Regions from separate parts of the Nostoc sp. 'Peltigera membranacea cyanobiont' 213 genome, predicted to be linked through region 1. Evidence: riboswitches for the same ligand, from Rfam matches in the RefSeq annotation. Region 1 holds a riboswitch; each other region holds the start of a gene.
What was found. A riboswitch is a leader RNA that binds a small molecule or an ion and turns the genes downstream of it on or off. The one in region 1 is predicted to bind cobalamin.
Positions count from the first base shown of each region.

Region 1 (3,076 bases):
ACAGTTAACATGAGAAAATATAAGCAAGAAACAGAAGCTAATGCTCTGGTTAAAATTCCCCATGCTTGGATACTGCCACTATGACTGATATAAATATAGAAGTGTCCGAGAGTTAATCCATACCACGAGTCTAATTGCACCTTGGACAAATCAGTAATTGCAACTCCATTCACCATCAAGGCTGGTAAACTCGTCAAACAAAAAACTATGGTGAACATTAACAACCGAAAATAAACACCAGCTGGAATTTTTGCATAAATAACTGTCCAAACACCCAGCCAAAGCGCTATCAAAATTTGTACTAGCGGATGGGTAACAAGGGAAATTGCAAGAGTAGTAAATGCAAAAATTATTTTATGTTCTGGTGGTAATCTTCGCAGTCGATTAGTGTAAGCTAAAGTGTCTAGTTGCAGGCTCATTCTTCACGTTTTTGTTGGGAACGTCCTTTATACAACCCAATTGCATAACCGACTACTCCCGCACCTAAAGCTGCTTGCGAAGCAAATAATAAGCTTTCTATTTCTCCACTAGCTGGTTCAAAAAATGATTTAAACCAGGGTTTATATCCAGGCTGGATTTCAGTAATTGCTTTTTCAGCTTTGTCATCAGAACCGGCAAATTCCCCACCACGTACAAATATTAATGGTGCAACTGCTAAAGCTAAGACAGCTACTACCAACAGCCAGTTACTCAACCCTTTTTTAGATTGACTCATTACCATTTCCTCGCTTGATTAATTGCAACAGTTCCAATTCTTGAGGATTATAAGATTGCAGCCAGTTCCATACCAACACAGTTAGTAATCCTTCACTAATTGCTAAGGGAACTTGAGTTATAGCAAAAATTCCGGCGAACTTGATAAATGAAGCAATAAATCCACCAACGGGGGCAGGAAAAGCTAGGGCGAGTTGAATAGAAGTGATAACGTAAGTGAGTAAATCTGCGATCGCAGCTGCGAGAAATATGGCGATTCTTTGTTTACCACCCAACTTCATTGTCAGATTATATATCCAGTAAGCTGCAAAGGGCCCTGCGATCGCCATCGAAAAAGCATTTGCCCCCAGCGTCGTCAAGCCGCCATGTGCCAGTAACAAAGCTTGAAATAACAATACCAAGCTACCTAAAACTGTCATGGTGAGGGGACCAAACAGCACCGCACCTAACCCTGTCCCTGTCGGATGAGAACAGCTACCTGTGACGGAAGGGATTTTCAACGCTGACAACACGAAAGTGAAAGCACCAGCCAAGCCCAGTAGTAGTTTTAGTTCCGGGTTAGCTTGGGTAATGCGTGTCAGACTACGCAATCCTAATAAAAAAAATGGTAATGCCACAACCCACCAAAAAATTGCCCACTGCACTGGTAAAAAACCTTCCATAATGTGCATGGCATAAGCGGGTTGGGGTAAACCAACTACCAAGTAAAAACTGATAACTCCCATCAGGGTTAGACTAACTAACGCCTGTTTTTTTCTTTTCATAACCTGTACCTCGCAGATTTATGTAAACGAATTGGTTCCCATCGGCGGGCATCCTGACTCACCTAATTTTGGCTCACAGTTGCGGGACAGCGCCGGATTCACACCGGACTTTCCCCCTTGCGTCCGATAGCGCAGCGTGGCGTTATGCTCCCCATCAGAACCGATTGGAGTAACTATATCACCATTACTCAAGCATCAAAACCGCGAACACAATAATACGATCGATCTAAATTGTATTTAATATGCCCCCCTAGTGGATTGAAGTTTCTAGAGAATACGTGGTCTACTAGACAACTGGACGCTTAAATCAATCTGGCTGCAAAGGACACTTCTTAAACATGGAAACAATACCATTTATGGGTGCTTCGTCCTTCGGCTGGCTGTACTGGGTAATACAGCCGCATTTAGCTATGCACATTCCAGATGGCTTCTTGAACTTACCCGTTATCCTTGTCACCTGGATAATTGCTCTTGCTTTAATTACACTAGCTATTAAGCGATCGCAAGCAGAATACCAAGAACGAGCAGTACCTTTAATGGGAGTTTGTGCAGCATTTATCTTTGCAGCGCAAATGATCAATTTCCCGATTCCAGGAGGCACTTCTGGACACCTTTTGGGCGGAACACTAGCTGGAGCTTTATTAGGGCCTTGGGCTGGATCGCTAGTTATGGTTGCAGTGTTTATCGTGCAAGCTGTTCTATTTCAAGATGGTGGACTAACAGTTTTAGGGGCGAACATCTTTAACATGGGATTAATCGGTACCTTTGGTGGTTACTATCTCTATCGCACAATAAGATTTGCTACTGGGCGCGATACCTTACGAGGTATGACAATTGGTGCGGCGATCGCTGCTTGGACAAGCGTAGTGGTAGCTTCAGTTATGTGTGCCTTAGAACTAGCTGTGTCTGGAACGGTTCCTCTGGCGGTAGGTTTAACAGCAATGGCTTCTTGGCATGTCGTAATTGGCATTGGCGAGGCGCTGATTACCGTAGTAGCACTTAGTTTTATTTGGCGGACTCGACCTGATTTATTTTACGATCCACCCCGTCAGACAAAATCACCTATGTCTCGTCCAGTCTCTCGTTATTAAAAGGTGTGACTAAATCAGGATTTAATACTTATGAGTAGCAATCTCTCGCGATCGCGCAACCGGGCTTTTGTTATCGCTGGCTTAGGTATTGCCTTATTGATTGCAATTTTCCTTTCGCCACTAGCAAGTAAAAACCCAGATGGGCTAGATAGAGTTTCCCAAGACCTAAAGTTTGACAGCAAAGAACTTGGAGAGAAACCCGCTCAGAAATTACCCTTTTATGGAATTTTTGATGAGTATGCCCTCAGAGGAGTACCAGAAGCGATCGCTACTCCATTAGCTGGATTAATTGGAACATTAGCAACTTTCGGTTTAGCTTGGGGTATTGGCAAACTAGTTATTCGTGGTTCTAGTTTACCTTCTACACAGTATGACGCTGATTCCGACTCAGATGCGCCAGATTAACAATTCGTAATTAGGAATCAAATACAGATAGGAACTTAACATCATGCTGCTGCACGTTGGAGTATTTGTATTAGATGTCGATAGCAAACAAGCGACTCTCTG
Region 1 covers NZ_NOLI01000029.1:43,762-46,837, reverse strand. Annotated here, with positions in the region: gene cbiQ (cobalt ECF transporter T component CbiQ) at 1-419, opposite strand, end outside; gene CDG77_RS11130 (energy-coupling factor ABC transporter substrate-binding protein) at 416-715, opposite strand; gene CDG77_RS11125 (energy-coupling factor ABC transporter permease) at 702-1,478, opposite strand; cobalamin riboswitch at 1,505-1,658, opposite strand; gene cbiM (cobalt transporter CbiM) at 1,817-2,569, shown strand; gene CDG77_RS11115 (PDGLE domain-containing protein) at 2,600-2,974, shown strand; gene cbiQ (cobalt ECF transporter T component CbiQ) at 3,018-3,076, shown strand, end outside.

Region 2 (3,076 bases), on a different contig from region 1:
GCAGGAAGGACTAATTGTGGCTTTCCTAGAAACTCATTTGTTAGCTAGACAAGAAAATATTTCAGTGCGATCGCTCTTGAACGAAAATTTTATTATGTTCCCCCGCTATTTGGGCCCCGGACTTTACGATCAAATCCTGAGTCTTTGTCAGCAAGGGAATTTTAGCCCAAAAGTGACTCAAGAAGCAATCCAAATGCAGACAATTATCGGGCTAGTGTCAGCAGGAATGGGGATTGCGATCGTACCGTCTTCTTTGCAAAATCTTCAAAGGGCTGGTGTAGTTTATCGCACTTTAGAAGAAAAAACACCATTAGTAGAAACGGCTGTAGTGTGGCGACAAGAGGATATGACACCTGTTTTACGGGAGTTTCTACAAATTGTCAGAAGTGTCTGTGGTTAATTAATCAGTTAAAAAGGCGATCGCCAAACGCTTAGGCGCGATTTGAGTTGCAAGCAACTGTTTTATAGAAGCATTGCGATCGTGTTTAATAATTAAGGGAACTCCAAAAAATAAATTATTCAATTTGTCTACTCAACTAGACTTCTTTCTTCCTTGTCTCCCTTGTCTCCCTTGTCTTCCTTGTCCCCCTTGTCCCTCTGCGACGGAATATTTTTTTACTTGGAAATCCCTAACGCTTGGATTCCTTGCAGTTTCCATCAGCACAGTATGCCGATTCATAAGTACTAGAACGCTTACCAAATATGGTGTAACGATTATCGCGGATTTGTTCGTAAAAGCGATCGCCTGCCCATTTCATCCCCGGTAAGGCTCGATAAGCATCTACAAATATACTTCCTACTGGCAATAACCGCCCAATTTCTTCTGCGGCGTTACTGCCTTGCCAACGTCTTTGAGGTTCATTGCCATCAATTAAAATTACTCCCTGTTCGCAATCTTGGGCTGTAATTCCCCACTGTAAAAGTGTCTGTTCATCTTGCATGGGAGCGTAGCGAAATAACTTTCCCTTGTCTAAGGTTTCTAGCAATTGCACTAAAGTAACGCAGAGATTACAATTTCCGTCGTAGATTACGTAGTAGTTCATGGAAATAACAGCTTTTTGGCAATTGACTTGTCGGATCTGTCTAAACACAACTTTGGTATTCTAGCTTAGAAAACCGTAGCGATCGCTCTTGCCTCACTAAAGTAATACGATTCACTTCATATACTTAAGATTTTTGAAAGTATCTGTAGGGTGCGTTAGACGGAACGTCGTAACGCACCATCCCAAGCTGATGGTGCGTTACGCTATGCTAACGCACCCTACGTGGCATAAAGTTGTAAAGCAGAAAATATTGATTTATCTCAATTTTCTCTAAAATCTATTGCAACATTTTACCCTTGCCGCGCCACTACACATATTTCAAAAATCAAATACTAGTCCTAATTCGGAAGTGTTAAATTTTCTAACTACCTTCTCGTGCTAAATTATTAAAGCTTGGAGTTGGGAAACTCCGGTGAAATTCCGGGACTGTGCCGCAGCTGTAATGGGATAGCCCAAGTCAGAATGCCAACTTTCAAGATGTCATCAAGACACAATCACCGTCTACTCCCTGCGTCGCACGGGGAAGGAGTTCTAAATTTGCTTTCTGGATTTGCCACTTGTCCTGGCTTGTTTTATACTACACCCGCCGCCGATGGGATATTATCTCGCATTAGAATACCAGGTGGAATTATTAGCACTCAGCAGTGCCATGCGATCGCAGACATAGCAGAGCAGTATGGTGGCGGCTATGTGGATGTGACTAATCGAGCTAACCTACAAGTCCGCGAGATCCGCACGGGGATAAATGCTGAGGTTTTGAAGCATTTACAGCTTATGGGATTGGGTTCTCACAATTCTGTTGTAGACCATATCCGTAATATTATGACCAGCCCAACTGCTGGTATCGATCCGCAAGAATTAATCGACACTCGCCCTTTTGTCGAAGATTGGGATAATTATATTGCCGCACATCCGGCGCTTTCAGGACTATCGGCAAAATTTAGCGTTTGCTTTGATGGCGGTGGAATAATTCACGTGTGCGATCGCTTGAATGATATCCTATTTGCTGCTGTCTTAGTCAATGCTGATGTTTACTTCCGCCTTTATCTCAGTGTCGGCGCAAAGGGCCAACCGCCTAGCGATATGGGGATTTTGTTAACACCAAAGCAATGTTTACCTGTCTTGGCAGCTTTGACAGAGGTCTATCTAGCTCATACTAATACTACAAATAAGCGGCGGCTACGTCTCTTAGAGTTATTGAACACTTTGGGTTGTGAAAATTATCTCCAAGAAGTTCAGCAACGTTTACCTTTCCCGCTTTTGGACGGTGAAACGGGAAAATACCTAACCCCCCAACCCCTAAAGGAATTCTCTACTATTTTGCCAGGAGAGGGCAAGTATCAGCATATTGGTATCCATCCCCAACGTCAGCGAGGCTTATTTTATATTGGTATCGTATTACCTCTGGGACGATTGGAAAGTACACAGATGAAGGGTTTAGCAAATTTAGCAGCAAAATATGGTAGCGGCACTCTTCGGTTAACTCCCTGGCAAAATTTGCTGATTGCAGACATTCCTCAGCAATGGGTTGATGATGTCCAAAGTGAAATCGCTTTTTTAGGATTAGATTTCTCTGCAACTAACATTAAGAGTGCATTAGTTGCCTGTTCGGGAAACAAGGGTTGTGCTTCTTCTGCCACAGACACTAAAAGTCATGCGTTGGCATTAGCTGAATATCTGGAAACTCGCCTTACTCTGGATTGCCCAGTTAATATCCACTTCAGTGGCTGCGAAAAATCCTGCGCCCAGCATAGCAAGAGTGATATTACTCTGCTCGGTGTCAACTTTGAGGCTGACGGTGGAATTGTAGAAGGCTATCACGTTTATGTTGGTGATAGCAAGCAGAAATTTGGACGGGAAATATATCAATATGTGACTTTTACCGAACTACCTGCATTAATAGAGCGGATGCTATATGTATATAAAATTCAACGCTTAAATCCCAATGAATCTTTTGGGGAATTTAGCAATCGATGTGCGATCGCTCAATTACAACTCTGATTCAATAAACACTTAGGTTCCCTTCTCAAGTC
Region 2 covers NZ_NOLI01000033.1:2,545-5,620, forward strand. Annotated here, with positions in the region: gene CDG77_RS11840 (LysR family transcriptional regulator) at 1-400, shown strand, start outside; gene CDG77_RS38500 (hypothetical protein) at 401-523, opposite strand; gene CDG77_RS11845 (thiol-disulfide oxidoreductase DCC family protein) at 630-1,043, opposite strand; adenosylcobalamin-variant (AdoCbl-variant) riboswitch at 1,429-1,519, shown strand; gene cobG (precorrin-3B synthase) at 1,521-3,044, shown strand.
Region 2: linked by a shared signal. The riboswitch ahead of cobG (precorrin-3B synthase) and the one ahead of CDG77_RS11125 (energy-coupling factor ABC transporter permease) in region 1 are both predicted to bind cobalamin.

Region 3 (3,076 bases), on a different contig from region 1:
TAAACCAGAGTATTCGGCAATCTGGTCGGTTCCTGTCCGCAGTGAGAACAGGATGATGCAGGTAAAGCCACACAGGTTCATGAACAAGTAAACCAGTAGGTAAAATATCATACTGGCATACCCTGCTTGTGTCCCAGCAATCAAGCCAATCATCACAAACCCAGCTTGGGCAATGGATGAATAAGCTAGCATTCGTTTCATGCTGGTTTGAGCTAGGGCGACTACGTTACCCAAAATCATGCTCAGAACGGCTAGAGCAGTGAAGACAAACCTCCACTCATCAGCAACAAGGGGGAAGGCTGTTGTCAGTAAGCGGATGGCTAGGGCAAACCCAGCTGCTTTGGAACCGACAGATAAAAAGGCGATGACTGGGGTGGGAGCGCCTTCGTAAACATCTGGTGTCCACTGGTGGAAAGGTGCGGCAGAGATTTTAAAGCCAATACCTGCGATCGCAAAAACTAAGGCAATCACTAAACCTAAAGATTGTCCCACTTTTGCTGTGGCAATGCCATTTGCGATCGCACTTAGTTCAGTTTGTCCTCCAGATAGCCCATACAGCAGTGATACACCGTACAAGAATATTGCTGTACTGGAAGCTCCAATTAACAAGTATTTCAGCGCCGCTTCATTGGAGCGTGGGTCACGCTTGGTATAACCTGTCAACAAGTAAGAGGAAATACTCAGGGTTTCTAGGGAGATGAAAATCATCACCAACTCACTAGCCCCGGATAAAAACATCCCTCCAAGAGTAGCACTCAGCAAAATAGCGATGAACTCTGCTAATGGGGTGCCGCTCTGCTCGACGTAGCGAATTGACATCAGTATGGTAATAGCCGCAGACAAGGCAATGATGCCGCGAAAGACGATACTCAGGTCATCACCATTAAAGCCACCGGTAAAAGAGATGGGATTAGGATTGTCCCATTGAAAATATAGGGCGACAATGGAAGCAAATAAACCTGCGATCGCTAGATATCCAATCCAGCGTGCGGATGTACGCCCCAAAATCAAATCAACAATCAAAACCCCCAAGAGGGTGAGAATAACAATCCCCTCTGGTAAAATCGTTCCAGCGTTCAACTGGGATGCAATATTAGCAAAATCCATGATATGTATAGGTTTTGGCGATTAGACATTAAGGCTAACTCTGTTCACTCTAGCAAGTTTTCTAATTCCCGGACTACCTCTTTGAACAAGAGCTTAATATTTAACATTAGCAAAATTCGATCGAGAAGCGGCGCTAGAAGCTCTTAGGCTTTATCTGGACTAGGGGAATCTCGGTAAGCTAATAATTTTCGGTAATATATCCAGAATTTTTCTAAAAAGTCATCTAAAGTCTTTTGGTGGCAGGCAACAAATGGACTCAACTTTTTATAATGCGCTTAAATAACATTAACTTGTCACAAAGACAGATAATTAGTCATAACGACACTTATTTGTCACCTACGACAAATAATTAGTCACTGTACAAATTTAGAATGGACGTAACTGGATTCGAACCAGTGACCTCTACGATGTCAACGTAGCGCTCTAACCAACTGAGCTATACGTCCTTAACCACACGATTATCAATATTAGCATATACTTCTTGAATCGAGCAAGAAAAAGACCCAAATCAGGCGAAGTTTATTATCAAACAGAGTTCAGGAGTCATTTCTCATCTGTAGCAAAAACCGAGTCGATCGCAATTGATTAAAATTTTCTCAGATGACCCTAGTGTATGATCGATAAGGTCATTCGGTTCTGGTGGGGAGCAGCTACCAGAGGTAACGGGGAAAGTTCGGTGCAAATCCGGCGCTTGGGAGCAACTGTGAACCAATTTGAGATGTAATCTAAAATTCCAAATTCAGTGAGTCAGGATGCCCACCGAAATAGATTTAACAGTTCCACATCTCTGCGAGGTACAGATGACTACTACTGTAAATATTTCCCCAACGAATCCCTTGGGTGTTGCTGACCATACTTTATTTGTTTGCAAAACTTGTGCTAGCGTTTGGCAAGAGGGAAAACGCTTAGGTGAAAGTGGCGGTCAAAAACTTCTAAACCAACTTCAGCAGCTTGCACAAGATTGGAACTTACGAGATGAATTCCCAATTCAAGAAGTTGAATGCATGAGTGCTTGCAATCGTTCTTGTGTAGTTGCCTTTGCTGCCAAAGGTAAATTAACATATTTGTTTGGCGATTTAGCCGTTGATGGTAGTGCATCTGCGGTACTAGAATGCGCTAGTCAATACTATGGCAAAGCAGATGGTTTACTACCTTGGTCAGAACGCCCAGAAGCGCTGAAAAAGGGCATTTTGGCAAAGATTCCACCTTTATCTCAATGATGCGCGTTTTGATTCTGGGTGGGACGGGAGATGCCGCAGAACTAGCTGCTAAAGTGGCGACTATTAAAGGCTTAGAAGCAATCACGTCTCTAGCTGGTCGTACCCGTGAACCATCAATTCCGTTGGGCGATTTCCGGGTTGGAGGCTTTGGTGGTGTGGTGGGATTGGCTAGCTATTTGCGTCAAATGCAAATCGACTTATTAATTGATGCAACCCATCCTTTTGCAAGTCAGATTTCCTTCAATGCGGCAGATGCTGCAACTGAAGTTGGAGTACCCCATCTAATGTTAATTCGCCCGCCTTGGGAAAAAGAAAGTGGCGATCGCTGGATTGAAGTTGACAGCGTTGAAGCCGCCGCCACATCTCTGCAAAACCAGGCACAGCGAGTATTTTTGACAGTTGGGAGGCAAGAACTAGCCGCCTTTGCTCACCTAGAGAAAATTTGGTTTCTGATGCGGATGATTGACCCTCCCACTGATGATGCTTTAGTACCCGCAGGAAGGATATTGTGCGATCGCGGGCCCTTTACCCTCAATAATGAAAGGCAAATCCTGATTGATAATAATATTGATACCATCGCGAGCAAAAATAGCGGCGGCGATGCCACAAAGCCCAAAATTGTTGCAGCGCGAGAACTGGGTGTGAAGGTCGTTATGATAAACCGTCCAGCCATACCGCCAGGAGAGCAGGTTGCTGATGTTGATGGTGTTTTGGCATGGCTATTTGACAAGTTACACGATTAGTCCAAT
Region 3 covers NZ_NOLI01000010.1:49,015-52,090, forward strand. Annotated here, with positions in the region: gene CDG77_RS04965 (NAD(P)H-quinone oxidoreductase subunit N) at 1-1,107, opposite strand, end outside; tRNA gene CDG77_RS04970 (tRNA-Val) at 1,480-1,553, opposite strand; cobalamin riboswitch at 1,722-1,885, shown strand; gene CDG77_RS04975 (DUF1636 family protein) at 1,908-2,327, shown strand; gene CDG77_RS04980 (cobalt-precorrin-6A reductase) at 2,327-3,070, shown strand.
Region 3: linked by a shared signal. The riboswitch ahead of CDG77_RS04975 (DUF1636 family protein) and the one ahead of CDG77_RS11125 (energy-coupling factor ABC transporter permease) in region 1 are both predicted to bind cobalamin.

Region 4 (3,076 bases), on a different contig from region 1:
CGCTAGTTCTACCGGATATACGTTTATGTTTATCATTAGTGCAGCCTTGAGTTTATTGAGCGTATTACTAATAACTAACTTGCGGGCATAGAAGCAACACATTCCCAAGGTATACAGCCCTCTCGCTACATCGGATTGGTTAAAAACCCTGACCAAAGTCCTACTAATCATGTTCTTTAAATTGTCAGAGGCGATTCTCCCACAAGAGACGCTACGCGAAGGTTACGGTATCTTCGATTTCTTTAGTACGAATAACCGTAATTTTTATTCGTGTCAAGTGCTTGCAAAAAATATTTACATATTGTTATATTTGGTTACATAAGCAAGTAAAGGAAAAAAGACATGACAAGCAAAGGTTTTACCATGAACGAACTTGGTCAACTCAACAACTTTGCAATCGAACCAAAAGTTTATGTAGACCAAACTCCAAGAGTTGGCTTTACTGAGTATGCTGAAAAACTAAATGGTCGTTTGGCAATGATTGGCTTCGTCTCACTCATCGCTGTAGAAGTAATCACTGGACACGGACTGATTGGATGGCTGACAAGCCTGTAGATAATTTTAACTATTCAAAAATTTCATTCAATTAACGCATAGAACATTAAGCAAGGAAATTTATGAGAACTGATTTTGATTTCCCTAAAAAGGATTTAATTGGCCCCGTTGTTTTTCGACCTGATTTCACCAATTTTGAAAAAATCAATCTCAACCAAGCTTGGTCATTGTTTTTTACCGCAGGTCAAGACGACAAAGCACTGGGACAAGAAATTGAATTGGGCAAGTTTTTCACTAACTTTTTAATTGCTGTAGGAGTAACAGGAACTCTTTGGGCAATTTTCTTCAGCAACTTGGGATAAGCAGTTGTGTAAGCGTGTTCAATTGAATAAATTCACTTGAAGTCTTGGTTATGACAACCAAGACTTCTTTAATGTCATGAAATCTTCAAATAAGAGTGACTGTTAACTAAAACTTGATCTTGTATTATTTTCCTTATTATGCTATATAATGGGTCGATTAGTCGGTTCTGATGGTGAGCAGCCATCAGGCGCAAGGGGGAAAGTTCGGTGTGAATCCGGCGCTGTCCCGCAGCTGTAATGAGATTGTGTTCAAAACAAGTCTCAAAGTCAGAATACCCGCCGATGTTAACATGCCTAAAAAATCTGCGAGGTACAGATGTGACAAAATTTTCTCCGGTCAGAGTTCAGATTATACCATCCATCATTTTTCTATCTGCGTTAGTAAAAATCCATAGGTAGTGGATTTTACTAAACAACAATTATCACGATATCAAAAGCACAAACATACAGCTATCAACTATGCTTTATGAAAACTTGGCATGGCTAACATTTGGATGAAATTTATTTAATTAGGTTAATTAAACTGTAATTAACCCGATTAAGTCTTCAAGTTTTTTAGCTATATTTTCTGATAGTTGTACGTTGAAAAAACTAAATTTTGTAAATTTTTGAGCGAACAAAATTAGATTCGGTGGGTAATATTTAACGCGGCTTTGCTGCATTTAAATACCCAACTAAACGAACACTTAGCATCAAAATATTTATGCTGGGTTAGTACTGGTGTGAGTAGAAACAAATACAAATTGTTTTATGTCATAAAATCGAAACAGGAGAGTACTCTGTGAAAATACACTGGCTGCTACCCAGTACAATATTAAATATTGCTATACTCACGTCTCCCGCACTTGCTGCAAAACTAGAATCTTGGCGATTTGATGGTGTCTCCAAGCAACTGGAATTTACGACTGATGATGCTGTACAACCACAGGCACAGTTAATTTTTAACCCCACTCGTTTGGTAATTGATTTACCTGGAACTAGTTTAGGAAAACCTGGTTTTACTCAGTCCGTAGGTGGTGCAATTCGTGCTATCCGCTTCGGACAATTTGATGCTCAAAAGACTCGCATCGTTGTAGAACTGAATCCAGGTTACACTCTCGATCCACAACTTGTAAAATTTACATCAAAAATCGGCAATCAATGGGTTGTACAGTTACCATCGCCAGAACGCGTAGAGACGACATCATCCCCAAGTGGAATTTACAGTGTGGTAGCTGATGGAAAACAAGTTGCACAAACTACATCGAGGACAACTATTATTGAAAATTTACAAGTCACAGGAGATGGATTTTTTATCCGTACTAATGGCAGTAATAATTCAGAAATTAAGGTAAATCGCAGCGATAATCGTAGCGTTATAGACATTAATATTAAAGGTGCAACTCTATCGCCTAATCTGCAACAGCAGCAGTTTATCAACCGATACGATGTCAATAGCATCCAATTTACTCAACTACAAAGTACAATTCCCACTGTCCGCATAACCTTACGGATAGACAAAAATAGTCCTGATTGGCAGGCAACGGTTAGTGGTAGCGACGGTATAGTACTGTTACCTAGTAGTGGAGTAGTCAAGTTACAACAAAGCAATAATCAACCTAACCCAGTTACCCAAGTACCTACTCCCCCTTCCACAATTGAGTCTGTAGAACTGGGAAGCAATGGTACACAATTGCTAATTAGAAGCGATCGCAGTTTATCAAATGTCACTAGTAACTGGGATAGACAAACAGCTCTTTACCGAATCGCTATCCCTAATGCTAAACTCGCAAGCAATATTACCGGGCCGACTTTGAATGCAAATAGTCCCGTGTTGAGAGTACGTCTACAACAGCAAGAAAGAGAAACCGTAGTAATTTATATTCAACCTGTGTCTAGGGTACAAATTAAGCAACTCAACCAAATTAGTTCTCAAATATTAGCATTAGAATTTCAGCGCGATCGCTTAGTTTTACCACCCTCTGCTTCTATAACAAAACCCCCAATTGTTTTTCCTCCTTTACCAACAGCATTCCCAGACCCTGAGTCTCCACCAACGACTGCATCCGAAACCTCACAACCTATACCTCGTCCTCCCAAAGGACGAATAGTCATAATTATCGACCCTGGACATGGGGGAAAAGATGCAGGTGCTATTGGTCTTCATGGACTGCAAGAAAAGGATATCATCTTGAGGATTGGTAAAAAGGTCGCCTCACTTTTAGAGCAAAATGGTATTA
Region 4 covers NZ_NOLI01000106.1:17,127-20,202, forward strand. Annotated here, with positions in the region: gene CDG77_RS24115 (MFS transporter) at 1-91, shown strand, start outside; gene CDG77_RS24120 (chlorophyll a/b-binding protein) at 343-555, shown strand; gene CDG77_RS24125 (hypothetical protein) at 618-857, shown strand; cobalamin riboswitch at 1,003-1,155, shown strand; gene CDG77_RS24130 (N-acetylmuramoyl-L-alanine amidase) at 1,639-3,076, shown strand, end outside.
Region 4: linked by a shared signal. The riboswitch ahead of CDG77_RS24130 (N-acetylmuramoyl-L-alanine amidase) and the one ahead of CDG77_RS11125 (energy-coupling factor ABC transporter permease) in region 1 are both predicted to bind cobalamin.